DNA from 4 places in the Symbiobacterium turbinis genome. Region 1 is predicted to be linked to each of the others. Evidence: riboswitches for the same ligand, from Rfam matches in the RefSeq annotation. Region 1 holds a riboswitch; each other region holds the start of a gene.
The links. Region 1 has a riboswitch for S-adenosylmethionine ahead of ACZ45O_RS09570 (methylenetetrahydrofolate reductase). Riboswitches for the same ligand answer to the same signal wherever they lie in the genome.

Region 1 (3,201 bases):
GGTGCAGCCCACCGGCGACCAGTCCCGCCCTTCCGGAGGCAGCCACCCGATCAGACCCACCAGCGACTTCTGCGGCACCAGGTAACACGTCGGCGTGCAACTAAGGCCGATCTGCGGGCCGCCCGCCAGGGTCACCAGCCCGATCTGCTCCTCCACCGGCCAGTCGCCGTAGCCGGGGCCGTACAGCGGCGTCAGCTTCACGCCGACCTGACCGGCGCCGGCGTGTGCAAGACCAGCCCGGTGCAGCAGCGCCTCCCGCACCCACTCCGCGAGCCCCTGCACCAGGACCGAGCCCGCCGCATCCACCACCGCGGCGAGGGCGTACTCGTCCCGTGCGAACAGATCCCGAGTCAGTTCGTCCACGCCCGGACCCAGGGTGGCCGCCACCAGCGAGACGCCGTCGGCCCCGGCCAGCAGCCGGGCCAGGCTGCGGGAGCGCCACCCGATCCCCGGCACGCCGGCGCGGACCCCATCCCCCTCCACGGTGACGGCGCAGTAGGCCACACTGGCGGCCGGCGTCGCCGCCTCCCGCGCCAGGGCGAGGCCTCGCTCCACCAGGGCCAGATCACGCTGGGAAAGCCGCGTGCGCCCTTGCCGGTAGCCCAGCAGGCGGAGCACCTCGGGAAGCGGAGCCGCAAGCTCGTCCACGGCCGGGCGCAGAATCGTGTGCTGCAGCTTGCCTACACCCCCGCGCGGGCCGACTGGCGCAGTCCCAGTTCGTCGATGATATCCAGGACCGCCACGACCCGCTTTGCGCTGTTCATCGGGAAGATGTGCACCCCGTGAACGTGGGGCCCGATCTCCCGCAGCAGCTCGGCGACGAGCCGCAGCCCCTCCTCCTCGCCCTTGCCCCGCATCCGCTCCAGGGCCCAGTCGGGGATGACGATGCCCGGCACGGTCCGGTTCAGCCGGTCGGCAAACTCATAGCTCTTCAGCGGCAGGATGCCGTAGAGGATCGGGATCTTCACCCGGCCCGCCAGCTTCGCCTGGAACCGCTCCAGCTGACGGGGGTCGTAAATGGGCTGGGTCTGCGCAAAGTGTGCCCCGGCCTCCACCTTCTGCTCGAGCCGGGAGACCTCGGCCTCCAGGTCCTCCGCCGCCGGATTGCAGGCGCAGCCGATGGCGAAGTCGGTGCCCTGCTCCAGGGCGCCACCCGCGAGCGTCTGCCCCCGGTTCAGCGTGGCCGCCAGCCGGATCAGCCCGATGGTGTCCACCTCGAACACGCCCCGGGCGCCGGGGTGGTCGCCCTGCTCCGGGTTGTCGCCGCGCAGGGCCAGGATGTTGCGGACCCCCAGCCCCGCCGCGCCCAGCAGTTCGGCCTGCAGGCCGATGACGTTGCGGTCCCGGGTGGTCAGGTGGAAGATGGCCTCCACCTGGCCGTCCCGCTGCAGCAGGTGGGCCAGGGTGATGGGGCTCATCCGCACGTTGGCCATCGGGCAGTCCGCCACGTTCACCGCATCGACCCGGTCGCCGAAGCGCCGTACCCGCTCCAATGTCTTCGTGACGCTCGCCCCCTTGGGCGGGTCGATCTCCACCGTGACGCAGAACGCGCCCTGCTGCAGCCTGTGCATCAAGCGGGCCATGGCGCTCCCTCCTTATCTCTTTAGACATAAAGAACCCTTCGAGAACGAAGGGTTCGCAGACAGCCGACTGCTGCGCACGCTTCATCTCTCGGACCTGACGTCCGCTGGACTTGGCACCGTTCTCCAGACCGGAGCGGTTGCCGTGGCATCATGGGGCCAGTCCCTCCGCCACTCTCGATGAATCGAGCGGGTATTGAATTGTTTGGGGACAGTATAGCAACCCCCACTCCCTAGGGCAAGCCCGCCAGGTTCGCGAGGCGCAGGGGATCCACCGGCTCGCCGCCCTGCCACAGCTCAAAGTGCAGGTGCGGGCCCGTCACCTGACCGGTCGCGCCGATGCGCCCCACCTCGTCGCCGCGCTGCAGCCGGTCGCCCTCCTCCACGGCGATCGCCGACAGGTGGGCGTAGACGCTGGCCAGCCCCCCACCGTGGTCCAGCACGACGACCTGCCCGTAAGCCGGGAGCTCTGCTGCGGCGATCACGACGCCGTCGAAGCACGCGACCGCAGCCGCCCCCTCGGGTGCGCCGATGTCGACGCCTGCGTGCAGCCGGAGCCGCTTCAGCACCGGGTGCAGCCGGAAGCCGTAGTCCGACGTGATCTCGGTGTGCCCGGGAGCCGGCCAGGCGAAAGGAGACTGCGGGGCGGGCGCCGCCGGATCCTGCCGGTCCCGGATCCAGCGGCCGATCGCCTGCACGTCCCGCCCAGGATCCACCGCCGCGGTCGGCAGCGCACCCCAGACGGTGAGTGGGAGAGCAAGCAACAGGAGCAGCGGAAGCAGCCATCTGCGACTGTACACCAGGGGTATCCTCCATCCAGCTTGATACCCCTACCGTACCGCAGGGACCTTGCTTCCTGTTCACCTATATCTTACGAGTTCCTTAAGGTTACAGAAGCCGGCATACCGCGGCGCCGCAGCCCGCCCCGCATCCCGCGCCAGGCGAACCCGCCGCCGTACGGGCGGGCGCACGCCAGAGACCTGGTATTGCCAATTCCGCCTCGTAACAATATTATGCTGTTATGTCACGCGGGTGCCACCGCCACGAAGGAGGTGCCACGATGAACCGCCGGTACCTGATCCTCTCCCCGATCCTCATCATCGCCGCCTGCCACGTCGCCGCCCGGGTTGCGCTGCGCGCGCTGGGCCCCTGGGGCTGGGCGCCGACGGTCCTGCTCTACTGGGGCCTCCTTGGGGGCGCCATCGCCCTGGGCCGTGAGCCCGGATCCCTGAGACGCTGGACCGCCCTCGCCCGCGGGGCCCGGGGCTGGACGGCGCTGGCCCTGCTCGTCGGCCTCATCCCCCTGCCGATCCTGCTGCAGAACCTGCACCTGCTGGCGGATCCCACCATCCTGGTCGCCTGGCTGCTGTTCGCCCTCATGAACCCGTGGTTCGAGGAGTTCTACTGGCGGGGGCTCCTGCTGGACGCGACCGCCCACTGGCCCGCGTGGGCCGGGGCGGCTTACTCCACTGCGCTCTTCGTGGCGTTTCACCCGCTGGTGGCCGGCGTCTTCTCGGTTGCCAACCGCGACGGGGCGGCCCTGGCCGCCCTCCTGCTCATGGGCGCCGCCTGGGCCGCCGCCTACCGCCGGACCGGGACGCTCCGGTGGGCCCTGGCGTCC
Region 2 (3,201 bases), 1.2 Mb from region 1:
TGGTGCGCCTCGCGCGCCTCACGCGGCGGCAGCTCGGGCGGGTGGAGGCCCCCGTCCTGGCCGTGCAGGGCGACCGCGATGACTGGATTGCGCCGGACAGCGCCGCCTACCTTGCGGCGCGCCTCCCATCGGCCCGGCTCTTGGTGCTGCCGGGGCGGGGACACTTCCTGGTGTTGGAACGCGGCCGGGACGAGGTGGCGGCGCAGGTTGTGGACTGGATGATAGTACCGCGTGAACAAAAGTAGCCACAAAGAAATGGGCCTTTCCCGGAATAGGCTATTGCCAGACAATCCGGTACGATATTTGTGACGGCTGTCACAAGAGGCAGGTGATCGTGTGATTGGGCCGATCCTTCGTCGTGCCGAAGCCGGCCGTACGCCTAGTCGCCGGGAGATTCTGCTCATGTTGCGTGCCGAGGAAGACGAGTACCGAAATCTGCTTGAAGTCGCCGGCCGAATCTGCCGGCAGAACAAGGGTCAAGAGCCGTCGCTGCGCCTGCTCGTCGACCTCGAAGTCAGCGAACCCGACAGTGTGGTCAATGACGTGGTGACTGCGTGGCAGAAAGGTTGCGAGTCGGTGCTGCTGTGCGCATCGTCGGAGTACCAGGCCGTGGGTGACGTGGCGGACCTCATTCGGAAGATCGCGGCGCAGACAGAGATGCACATTGCCCTCTGTCTGGGCGATCGGGCGTACGACGTCTATGCGCAGTGGCGTCAGGCCGGCGCCGTGGAGTACCTGCTGCCACACGACTGCTGCAATCCGGAGCTCTTCGCGCACCTGTACCCGGGCCAGTCGCCGGCCGACCGGCTCACCCGCGGCCTGTGGCTGAAGGGTCTCGGTTTCCGGGTGACGGGGGGCATCTGCGTGGGCATCGCCGGCCAGACCGATGAGGACATCGCCGACGACCTGGAGGTCCTGCGCAACGCAGCCGTCACCGGCGTGGTGGTGCGCTCCGTCGACGCGGCCGCCGATGTGCTGCGGGTGCTGGCCATCACCAGGCTCTGCCTGCCTGACGCCGATCTGTGGGTGGCCACCGACGACCCGGTCCTGCAGGCCAGGGCCCTCACCTGCGGCGCGAACATCCTGGTCACCGCGCACCCTGAGGGCTCGGGCCCTGAGGTGCCGCGCGTGCTGGCCCCGCTGAGTTCCAACTGACGATCAACCACAGATTCCTGGTTGACGCATTCGGCGCGCCGTGGTATCTTTAGCTTCAATACAAACTGCATAGCGTTGACTCTTATCCAGAGTAGGCTGAGGGACTGGCCCGATGACGCCACGGCAACCGGCACGTGCCCCGGCGTGCAGCGGTGCCAATTCCTGGGGAGGGCATCTGCTCTCCCGAAGATAAGAGGCAGCCGGAAGACGATGATGTTGATTCTGTGCGCCTCTATTGTGGGGCGCACTTTTCTATTGCCGAAATGGAGGTAAGGCCTCGTGATCGAGCTCAAGGGCCTCACGAAGATATTCAAACAGAATGGGCAGGAGATCGTGGCCTTGAGCGATGTCAGCCTGCACGTGCCCAGGGGGCAGATTTTCGGCATACTCGGCCAGAGCGGAGCCGGAAAGTCTACCCTCATCCGGTGCGTCAATCTGCTGGAGCGTCCGACAGCAGGCGAGGTTTGGGTGGACGGGCGGGAGATCACCCGCCTCAGCCCCCAGGAGCTGCGGGCCGCGCGCCAGGAGATGGGTATGATCTTCCAGCAGTTTAACCTGTTCGATGCCCGCACGGTCTTTGGCAACGTGGCCTACCCGCTGGAGGTGGCCGGCTGGCCCCGCCAGCGCATCTGGGAGAGGGTGGAGGAGCTGCTGGCCCTGGTGGGGCTGTCGGACAAGGCCGACGCCTATCCGGCCCAGCTCTCCGGCGGCCAGAAGCAGCGGGTGGGCATCGCGCGGGCGCTGGCGCCCGGGCCGAAGGTTCTGCTCTCCGATGAGGCCACATCGGCACTGGATCCGGACACCACCCGGTCGGTGCTGGCGCTGCTCCGGGAGATCAACCAGCGGCTCGGGCTGACCATCCTCCTGATCACCCACCAGATGGAGGTGGTGAAGCAGGTCTGCGACTCCGTGGCCATCCTGGAGGGCGGCACGGTGGTGGAGCAGGGCGGCGTGCTGGAACTGATCGGCCGGCCGGGCTCCCGGCTGCGGGAGCTGTTTTACGAACCCGTGGGAGACGTGGCCGTCCGGATCCACCCAGAAGGGGTGCGGGTTGTGCTCTTCTTCGTGGGCGCCTCAGCCGACCAGCCGCTGATCAGCGCGATGGTGCGCCGGTTCCAGGTGGACGCCAACATCGTTCACGGCGCGGTCGAGCGGATTGCCGGAGCGACGGTGGGCCGGCTGCTGGTGGAGCTCACCGGCCGGCCGGAGGACATTCAGGCTGCCCTGCGGTTCCTCGAGGAGCAGGGGGTCTCGCCGGAGGTGATTCCGCATGGTTAACCTGGGGCCGATGATGGCGAAAGCCACCTGGGAGACGCTCTACATGGTGGGTGCCGCCGCCTTCTTCACGCTCCTCCTGGGCCTGCCCCTGGGTGTGCTGCTGGTGATCACCGCCCGGGGCGGCCTTTGGGAAAAGCCGGGGCTCAACCGCGTCCTCGGTGTTCTGGTGAACATCGGCCGCTCGACGCCCTTTGTCATTCTGATGGTGGCGGTCACCCCGCTCACGAGGGCGATCGTCGGCAGTTCCATCGGCACCACGGCGGCCATCGTTCCGCTGGTGGTCGCGGCCGTTCCCTTCATGGGGCGGGTCGTGGAGCAGGCGCTCCACGAGGTGAGCCCCGGCCTGGTTGAGGCTGCCCTGGCCATGGGCTCCACCAACTGGCAGGTGGTCACCAAGGTGCTCCTGGCGGAGGCCAGGCCGTCGCTGGTGCGGGGCACGGCCCTGATGCTGGTGAACGTCGTCGGCTACTCGGCGATGGCCGGCGCCATCGGCGGCGGCGGATTGGGCGACGTCGCCGTGAAGTGGGGCTACGCCCGGTACGAGATGGACGTCATGTACGTCAGCCTGGTGATCCTGGTCGTCATGGTTCAGGTCATGCAGTGGATCGGCGACAGCCTGGCCAACAGGTTTACGCATAAATAGGGTTATCGAAAACATGGGAGGTTGAGCGAATGAAGCGCATCGTGAGTCTTGCACTGGTTTCCGTCCTGGCTCTGGGCGTGCTGGCCGGCTGTGGCGGTGCGAAGGAGCCTGCGGGTGAGCAGCAG
Region 3 (3,201 bases), 980 kb from region 1:
CTGGACCGGTTCGAGGACGACCCGCAACAGCTCTGGGAGTTCGACATCTTCGGCAAGTCGCTGCACGAGCTGGTGCAGGAGGGCATCCGGGCCAAGCTGCACCGCATGCCCGACGACGCGCAGGTGAAGCTGCAGGAGACGCTCAGCCGCATCATCAACGAGGGATCAGGCGGGCTGATCTGCATCATTATCTAAGTCGGGAGGGGGGCATCGCCCCCCCTCCCGACTTACCGGGCACCGGAGCTGCTTCGGAGAAGGGGCAGATCCGGCCCGCCCCTGCGGAGGCGGCCTACTTCTTGGTGATCCGCACCTTCCAGGCCTCCGGCCCCTGCTCCTCGTACTCCCATTCAAACTGGCCGGTGAGCTCGGCGGCGAACTGGTAGTACAGCGGCTTGGGGTCGTGGTCGTTGATGAGGCGCATCGCCTCACCGGGGGCCAGCGACTCGAAGGTCTGGAAGATCAGCGGGTGCCGCTGCGCGGGCGGAATCTCGCGAACATCGAGCTCTTTGAGAGCCATGTACCCACACCACCTTTGCCGTTTCTCGCCCTCTATGGTACCCGCTTTCACCCAGGAAAAAGTGATCCGTATCACCGTTCCATGGAAACGAAACCGGCAAGGCGCTTTTCTCGAGGCAAACACTGATCCTGGTATTGACAGCGGTACCGGACTCATGCTACCATCTTCCTCAAACTTCATACGGCGTCCGTCCGGAAGCTTCTTCCGGCGGCTCTTATCCAGAGAGGTGGAGGGAACTGGCCCGATGAAACCCGGCAACCCAGGCGCGTGGCGGCGTCTGAAGGTGCCAATTCCACCGGCGGCAGCCCGCCGGAAGATAAGAGAGCGGATCCACTGAGCAATCCAGCGCTTTGCCAGCCGCTCCCTTATCGGGAGCGGCTTTTTCGATGGTCGGAAATGCGCATGCGTCAGGGGAGGAGTACGCATGCAGTCGTGCTGGGGGGCGTCTCGTTCCTGGGGTTCCTGGCTGTGGTCTGGTGGGGGCTGCATCAGCCACGACACTGACCAGCGCAGCGGCTCTCCTGGGGGTGCAGGCCCTGAACCTGCCCATGCGGGAGACGACGCTTGCCCCGGGCCTCCTGGTACTGGGCGTTGGGTTTGCCGGTCAGGCTCTGGGAATGCTGAGTGCAGCGGCATCCATAAAGTGATGGGGATAGAGGGGGTGGGGGCGTGACCGCGGCAACAGTGTCCACCTTGCTGTCGCGGCGGCAGTACGCACGGGTGGCGTTTCCGGACTTCCCGCTGGTTCTGGAGAGCGGTCGGACCCTCACGGCGGTGACCCTCTGTTACGAGGTCTTCGGTCGGCTGAACGCGACGGCCGACAACGCCATTCTGGTCTGCCACGCCCTGACCGGGGACAGTCACGTGGCCGGCCGGTACAGGCCGGACGACCGGAAGCCGGGCTGGTGGGACGACGCGGTGGGGCCGGGCAAGGCCCTGGATACCGACCGGTACTGCGTGATCTGCTCCAACGTGCTGGGCGGCTGCCAGGGTTCGACGGGGCCCGGGTCCGCGAATCCCGAGACCGGCCGGCCCTACGGTCTGGACTTCCCCGTCGTCACCGTCCGCGACATGGTCCGCGCCCAGGCCAGGCTGCTGGACCTGCTCGGGGTAAGGCGGCTGGTGGCGGTGGTGGGCGGCTCGCTGGGGGCCATGCAGGCGCTGGAGTGGGCAGCGACATATCCGGACCGCATGCGGGGCATCATCCCCATCGGCGGCGCGGGCCGCTTTCACCCGCAGGGCATCGCCTTCAACGAGGTGCAGCGGCAGGCCATCCTGAACGACCCCGACTTCCGGGGCGGGCAGTACTACGGCACGCCGGGCCCTGTGCGGGGGCTGGCCACGGCCCGCATGCTGGGCATGATCACCTATCGGTCCGACGAGTCGATGTGGACCCAGTTCGGCCGAGACGTTCTCGGCGGGGTCAGCCCACTGGAGCAGGGCTTCGGGGTCGCCTACCAGGTGGAGTCGTACCTGCACTACCAGGGGCAGAAGCTGGTGGAGCGGTTCGACGCCAACTCGTACCTCTACCTCACCCGGGCGATGGATCTGATGGACCTGGGACGGGGACGGGGCTCCTACGAGGCGGCCCACGGGCTGATCAAGGCGAAGGTGCTGGCCATCGGGATCCGTTCGGACCTGCTGTTCCCCCCGTACCTGCAGCAGGAGACCGTGGAACTGGTGCGGGCGGCCGGCGGCCAGGCGGAGTACCTGGAGATGGACTCGCCCTGGGGGCACGATGCGTTCCTGGTGGATTTCGCGCTGATCGAGCAGCCGATCCGGCGCTTCCTGCAGGAGCTGGAGGCGGCAGACGGCTCGGAGGCGTAGACGCTCCTGCAGGGCAGGTGTATAATTAAGGTATTATACCTCCACGTGGTGGAGAGGAGGTGGGATCCATGGACAACTCGGGGAAAGCTGGCAAACGGGCTGTCCGGACCGCTCGCGTGGCGCGCGGAGCCCACCTCGTGAGCGCCTGACCTCGCAGAGACACGCTGGTTGATAGAGGAGGAGAGGGCGCTCTTGGGTATTGTCGTGCAAAAGTTTGGCGGCTCGTCGGTTTCCACCGCCGAGAAGTACCGCCGGGTGGCCAGGCGCATCGCCTGGAAGAAGAAGCAGGGAAATGACGTCGTGGTCGTGGTCAGCGCCCCGGGGGACATGACCGATGAGCTCATCGACCGCGCCCGGTCCATCACGGACCGGCCGTCGCCCCGTGAAATGGACGTACTGCTGGCCACCGGTGAGCAGGTCTCCATCGCGCTGCTCACCATGGCCCTGCACGAGCTGGGGGTCGACGCGGTGTCGCTCACCGGGCCCCAGGCCGGGGTGCAGACCGACGACCATCATCGGGCTGCGAAGATCCTGAACATCGACACCGCCCGCATCCGGCGGGAGCTGGGTGAGGGCAGGGTGGTCATCGTCGCGGGCTTCCAGGGGCTCGACGAGCACGGCGACATCACCACGCTCGGCCGCGGCGGCTCTGACGCCTCGGCGATCGCCCTGGCGGCCTACCTGGAGGCGGATGAGTGCCAGATCTTCACGGACGTGGACGGCGTCTACTCCGCCGACCCGCGACTGGTGCCCACCGCCGGCCGGCTGGATGAGATCTCGTACGACGAGATCCTCGAACTGGCCGCCGCCGGGTCGCAGGTGATGCAGCTGCGGTCCGTGGAGCTTGCGAAGCAGTA
Region 4 (3,201 bases), 1.0 Mb from region 1:
GTGAAATGTCGTTTTTCGGCGGTGAGTTGCAGCTGGACTGTACACTACCTATGTTAGGACCCGGGTAGGAGGCTGGCTATTGTTCTCGGGAATGATTTCACATGGAGTGCGAAAGTCTATATCCCTACGCATTAAAGTACCATTGGGCCGGGTGGGTGTACGGGTATGGCCAGCCGAAATGCGGGTGCGACCAGTCAAATGCAGGTGAGACTAGCTGAAATGCAGGTGTGATTAAGCCGAAATGTAGGTGCGACCAGTCGAAATGCATTAAGAACGGGGAGCGGACAGCCGCTCCCCGCAATTGGTTCTAGCAACTCCCGAGGTTGGGGTGGTTGAACGTGAAACCCCCGCCCCAGGGATCCTGCTCAAAACCCAGTTCCGCGCCCTGGAACCAGTGGGCAACCCGCTGCTCCAGGTAGACGCGCACGTCACCTTCGACGATGGTTACGTCGGTGTCTCTCGGCTCTTCCAGAGCCAGGCCCAGGCTGGGGCCGCCTCATCCAAAACCCTGAACGTAGATGCGGAAGCCGACGTTTTCCGGCTTGCCTTCCAGGCGCCGGGCGATTTCGGCGGCGGCCTCCGGGGTAACCGTGATCACTCTGCAACACCTCCGCGGTATATCCCATACCCCGTAGGGTTATGGTAGCGTTCAACGCGGCTTGCGTCAAGCCCCGGTTGCGGGCCAACAGCCGGGTGCAGGACAGGCCGGGACCGGGAAGGAGCCGGTGCAGAACGAGCCAGGATGCGGCAGCAGAAGGGTACAGGACAAGCCGGGAACAGGCAGCAGAAGGGTGCAGCATGCGCCGGGGGTCGAGAGGAGAAGGGGGCCGTTTGGGGAATACTCAACATAAGAATTCCCGGAGATTAGGGGGCGTATCCACTGGACATCAGGCAGATCATGGAGATCATCCCGCACCGGTACCCGATGCTGATGATCGACCGGGTGCTGGAGCTCGAGCCCGGCAAGCGGGTGGTCGCGGTCAAGAACCTGTCCATGAACGAGCCGGTCTTTCAGGGGCACTACCCGGGCAACCCCATCTTTCCCGGCGTGCTGATTCTGGAGGCCATGGCGCAGGCGGGCGCGGTGGCGGTGCTCTCGCAGCCCGAAAATGCCGGGAAGGTGCCGCTGTTCGCCGGCATCGACGAGGCCCGGTTCCGCCGGCCGGTGCTGCCCGGCGACCAACTCCGCCTGGAAGTGGAGATGGTGGCCATGCGCCGCGGCCTGGGCATCGGGAAGGGGAAGGCCTTTGTGGGCGACGAGCTGAAGGCGGAGGCCACGCTGAAGTTCGCGCTGGCTGACGCGCCCGGGGAAACGCACGCCCAGTAGTCGTCCTTGACACCCATTGGGAGCGGTGGTATCCTATTCGCAACTGAATACTCTTATCAAGAGAAGCGGAGGGAACTGGCCCAATGAAGCTTCGGCAACCAGCCTGCGTGAGCAGGTAAGGTGCCAAGTCCAGCCGGGCACACTACCGGAAGATAAGAGGGAAGAGCAGTGTCATCCACCCTCTTCGCGTGTGAAGAGGGTGTTTTGATGTGTAATCGCCTGGCCGGTTTCAAGCCGTCAGAGGAGGTAGATAATCAGATGTTTGAGCAGAAGGGGCGGTACCTCTTCACCTCTGAATCCGTCACCGAAGGGCATCCGGACAAGATGGCGGATCAGATCTCGGACGCGGTGCTCGACGCGATCCTGGCGCTCGACCCGAGGGCCCGCGTCGCGTGCGAGACCATGCTGACCACCGGGTTGGTCATCGTCACCGGTGAGATCACCACCACCGCGTACGTGGACATCCCCAACCTCGTGCGCGACGTGGTGCGCGACATCGGCTACACCCGCGCCAAGTACGGTTTTGACGGTTCGACGTGCGGGGTGATGACGGCCATCGACCCGCAGTCTCCGGACATTGCGCAGGGCGTGGATGTGGCGATCGAGGTGCGGGGCGAGGTGACCGAGAAGGAGCTGCGAGCTCGGCGCCGGCGACCAGGGCATGATGTTCGGCTTCGCCTGCGACGAGACCCCCGAGCTGATGCCGATGCCCATCAGCCTGGCTCACCGCCTGGCAAGGCGGCTGGCCCAGGTGCGCAAGAACGGAACGCTGCCCTATCTGCGGCCTGACGGCAAGACGCAGGTGACGGTGGAGTACGTGGACGGCCGGCCGGCGCGCATCGACACCATCGTCATCTCCACGCAGCATGACCCGGATACCACGCAGGAGCAGATCCGCAAGGAGGTCATCGACTACGTCATCCTCGACGTGGTGGACCGCAACCTGATCGATGACCGCACGCGCTATTTCATCAACCCGACCGGCCGCTTCGTGGTGGGCGGCCCGCAGGGCGACGCGGGGCTGACGGGCCGGAAGATCATCGTGGACACGTACGGCGGCTACGCCCGCCACGGCGGAGGGGCCTTCTCGGGCAAGGATCCGACGAAGGTCGACCGGTCCGGCGCCTACGCGGCGCGCTGGGTCGCCAAGAACATCGTGGCGGCTGGGCTGGCCTCCAAGTGCGAGGTGCAGCTGGCCTACGCCATCGGCGTGGCGCAGCCGGTCTCGATCCTGGTGACCACCTTCGGCACGGGCAAGCTGCCCGACGAGCGGCTGGCCGAGCTGGTGCGGGAGACCTTCGACCTGCGCCCGGCCGCGATCATCCGCGATCTCGACCTGCGCCGTCCCATCTACCGGCAGACGGCCGCTTACGGCCACTTCGGCCGTACCGACCTCGACCTGCCGTGGGAGCGCACCGACCGGGCGGCGGTGCTGCGGGAGAAGGCGGGCCTCTGATTCGGGATGTTTCAGGGCCGGAACCGAGGCGATTCCTCGGTTCCGGCCCCTTTTTGCGCCCGGGACTCCGGGGAAGGCCATGTGTGCCCCGTGCTCCTGCGCCGTCATATTCTGGCTCGCAGGAGGGGGTGGCGGTGCGGGAGGGAGCGTTCTTCTGGGGGTTGCTGGCCCTGGCGGCGTACGGCCTGGTGAGCGCCGTGACCCACGTGGCGGAGCTGATCGGGCGGATGCGGACGGAGGATGAGTCTGTGGCCTACGTCGTGCTGGTGCGGGACCAGGCGGACCGGATCGAGGACGTGCTGGGCCGGATCGCCCGGGAGGCGGACGGCGAGCTGGTGCTGGTGGATCTCGGCTCCCGGGACGAGTCGGCCGCCATCCTGACCCGGCTCGCCCAGCGGTACGGATGTGCCCTGGTCCT

Region 2: it holds a riboswitch for S-adenosylmethionine, as region 1 does, so the genes downstream of both, ACZ45O_RS15385 (methionine ABC transporter ATP-binding protein) here and ACZ45O_RS09570 (methylenetetrahydrofolate reductase) in region 1, are expected to answer to the same signal.
Region 3: it holds a riboswitch for S-adenosylmethionine, as region 1 does, so the genes downstream of both, metX (homoserine O-acetyltransferase MetX) here and ACZ45O_RS09570 (methylenetetrahydrofolate reductase) in region 1, are expected to answer to the same signal.
Region 4: it holds a riboswitch for S-adenosylmethionine, as region 1 does, so the genes downstream of both, metK (methionine adenosyltransferase) here and ACZ45O_RS09570 (methylenetetrahydrofolate reductase) in region 1, are expected to answer to the same signal.

Annotation. Positions count from the first base shown of each region.
Region 1 covers NZ_AP042433.1:2,011,768-2,014,968, forward strand. The annotation lists gene ACZ45O_RS09565 (hypothetical protein) at 1-648, opposite strand, end outside; gene ACZ45O_RS09570 (methylenetetrahydrofolate reductase) at 681-1,583, opposite strand; SAM riboswitch class I at 1,662-1,767, opposite strand; gene ACZ45O_RS09575 (M23 family metallopeptidase) at 1,814-2,380, opposite strand; gene ACZ45O_RS09580 (CPBP family glutamic-type intramembrane protease) at 2,641-3,201, shown strand, end outside.
Region 2 covers NZ_AP042433.1:3,201,094-3,204,294, forward strand. The annotation lists gene ACZ45O_RS15375 (alpha/beta hydrolase) at 1-245, shown strand, start outside; gene ACZ45O_RS15380 (biotin synthase BioB) at 403-1,155, shown strand; SAM riboswitch class I at 1,235-1,351, shown strand; gene ACZ45O_RS15385 (methionine ABC transporter ATP-binding protein) at 1,435-2,433, shown strand; gene ACZ45O_RS15390 (methionine ABC transporter permease) at 2,426-3,076, shown strand; gene ACZ45O_RS15395 (MetQ/NlpA family ABC transporter substrate-binding protein) at 3,106-3,201, shown strand, end outside.
Region 3 covers NZ_AP042433.1:1,027,427-1,030,627, forward strand. The annotation lists gene spoIVA (stage IV sporulation protein A) at 1-195, shown strand, start outside; gene ACZ45O_RS04895 (DUF2249 domain-containing protein) at 290-517, opposite strand; SAM riboswitch class I at 729-840, shown strand; gene metX (homoserine O-acetyltransferase MetX) at 1,187-2,344, shown strand; gene ACZ45O_RS04905 (aspartate kinase) at 2,537-3,201, shown strand, end outside.
Region 4 covers NZ_AP042433.1:3,059,199-3,062,399, forward strand. The annotation lists gene fabZ (3-hydroxyacyl-ACP dehydratase FabZ) at 881-1,327, shown strand; SAM riboswitch class I at 1,378-1,486, shown strand; partial or broken gene metK (methionine adenosyltransferase) at 1,586-2,783, shown strand; gene ACZ45O_RS14700 (glycosyltransferase) at 2,918-3,201, shown strand, end outside.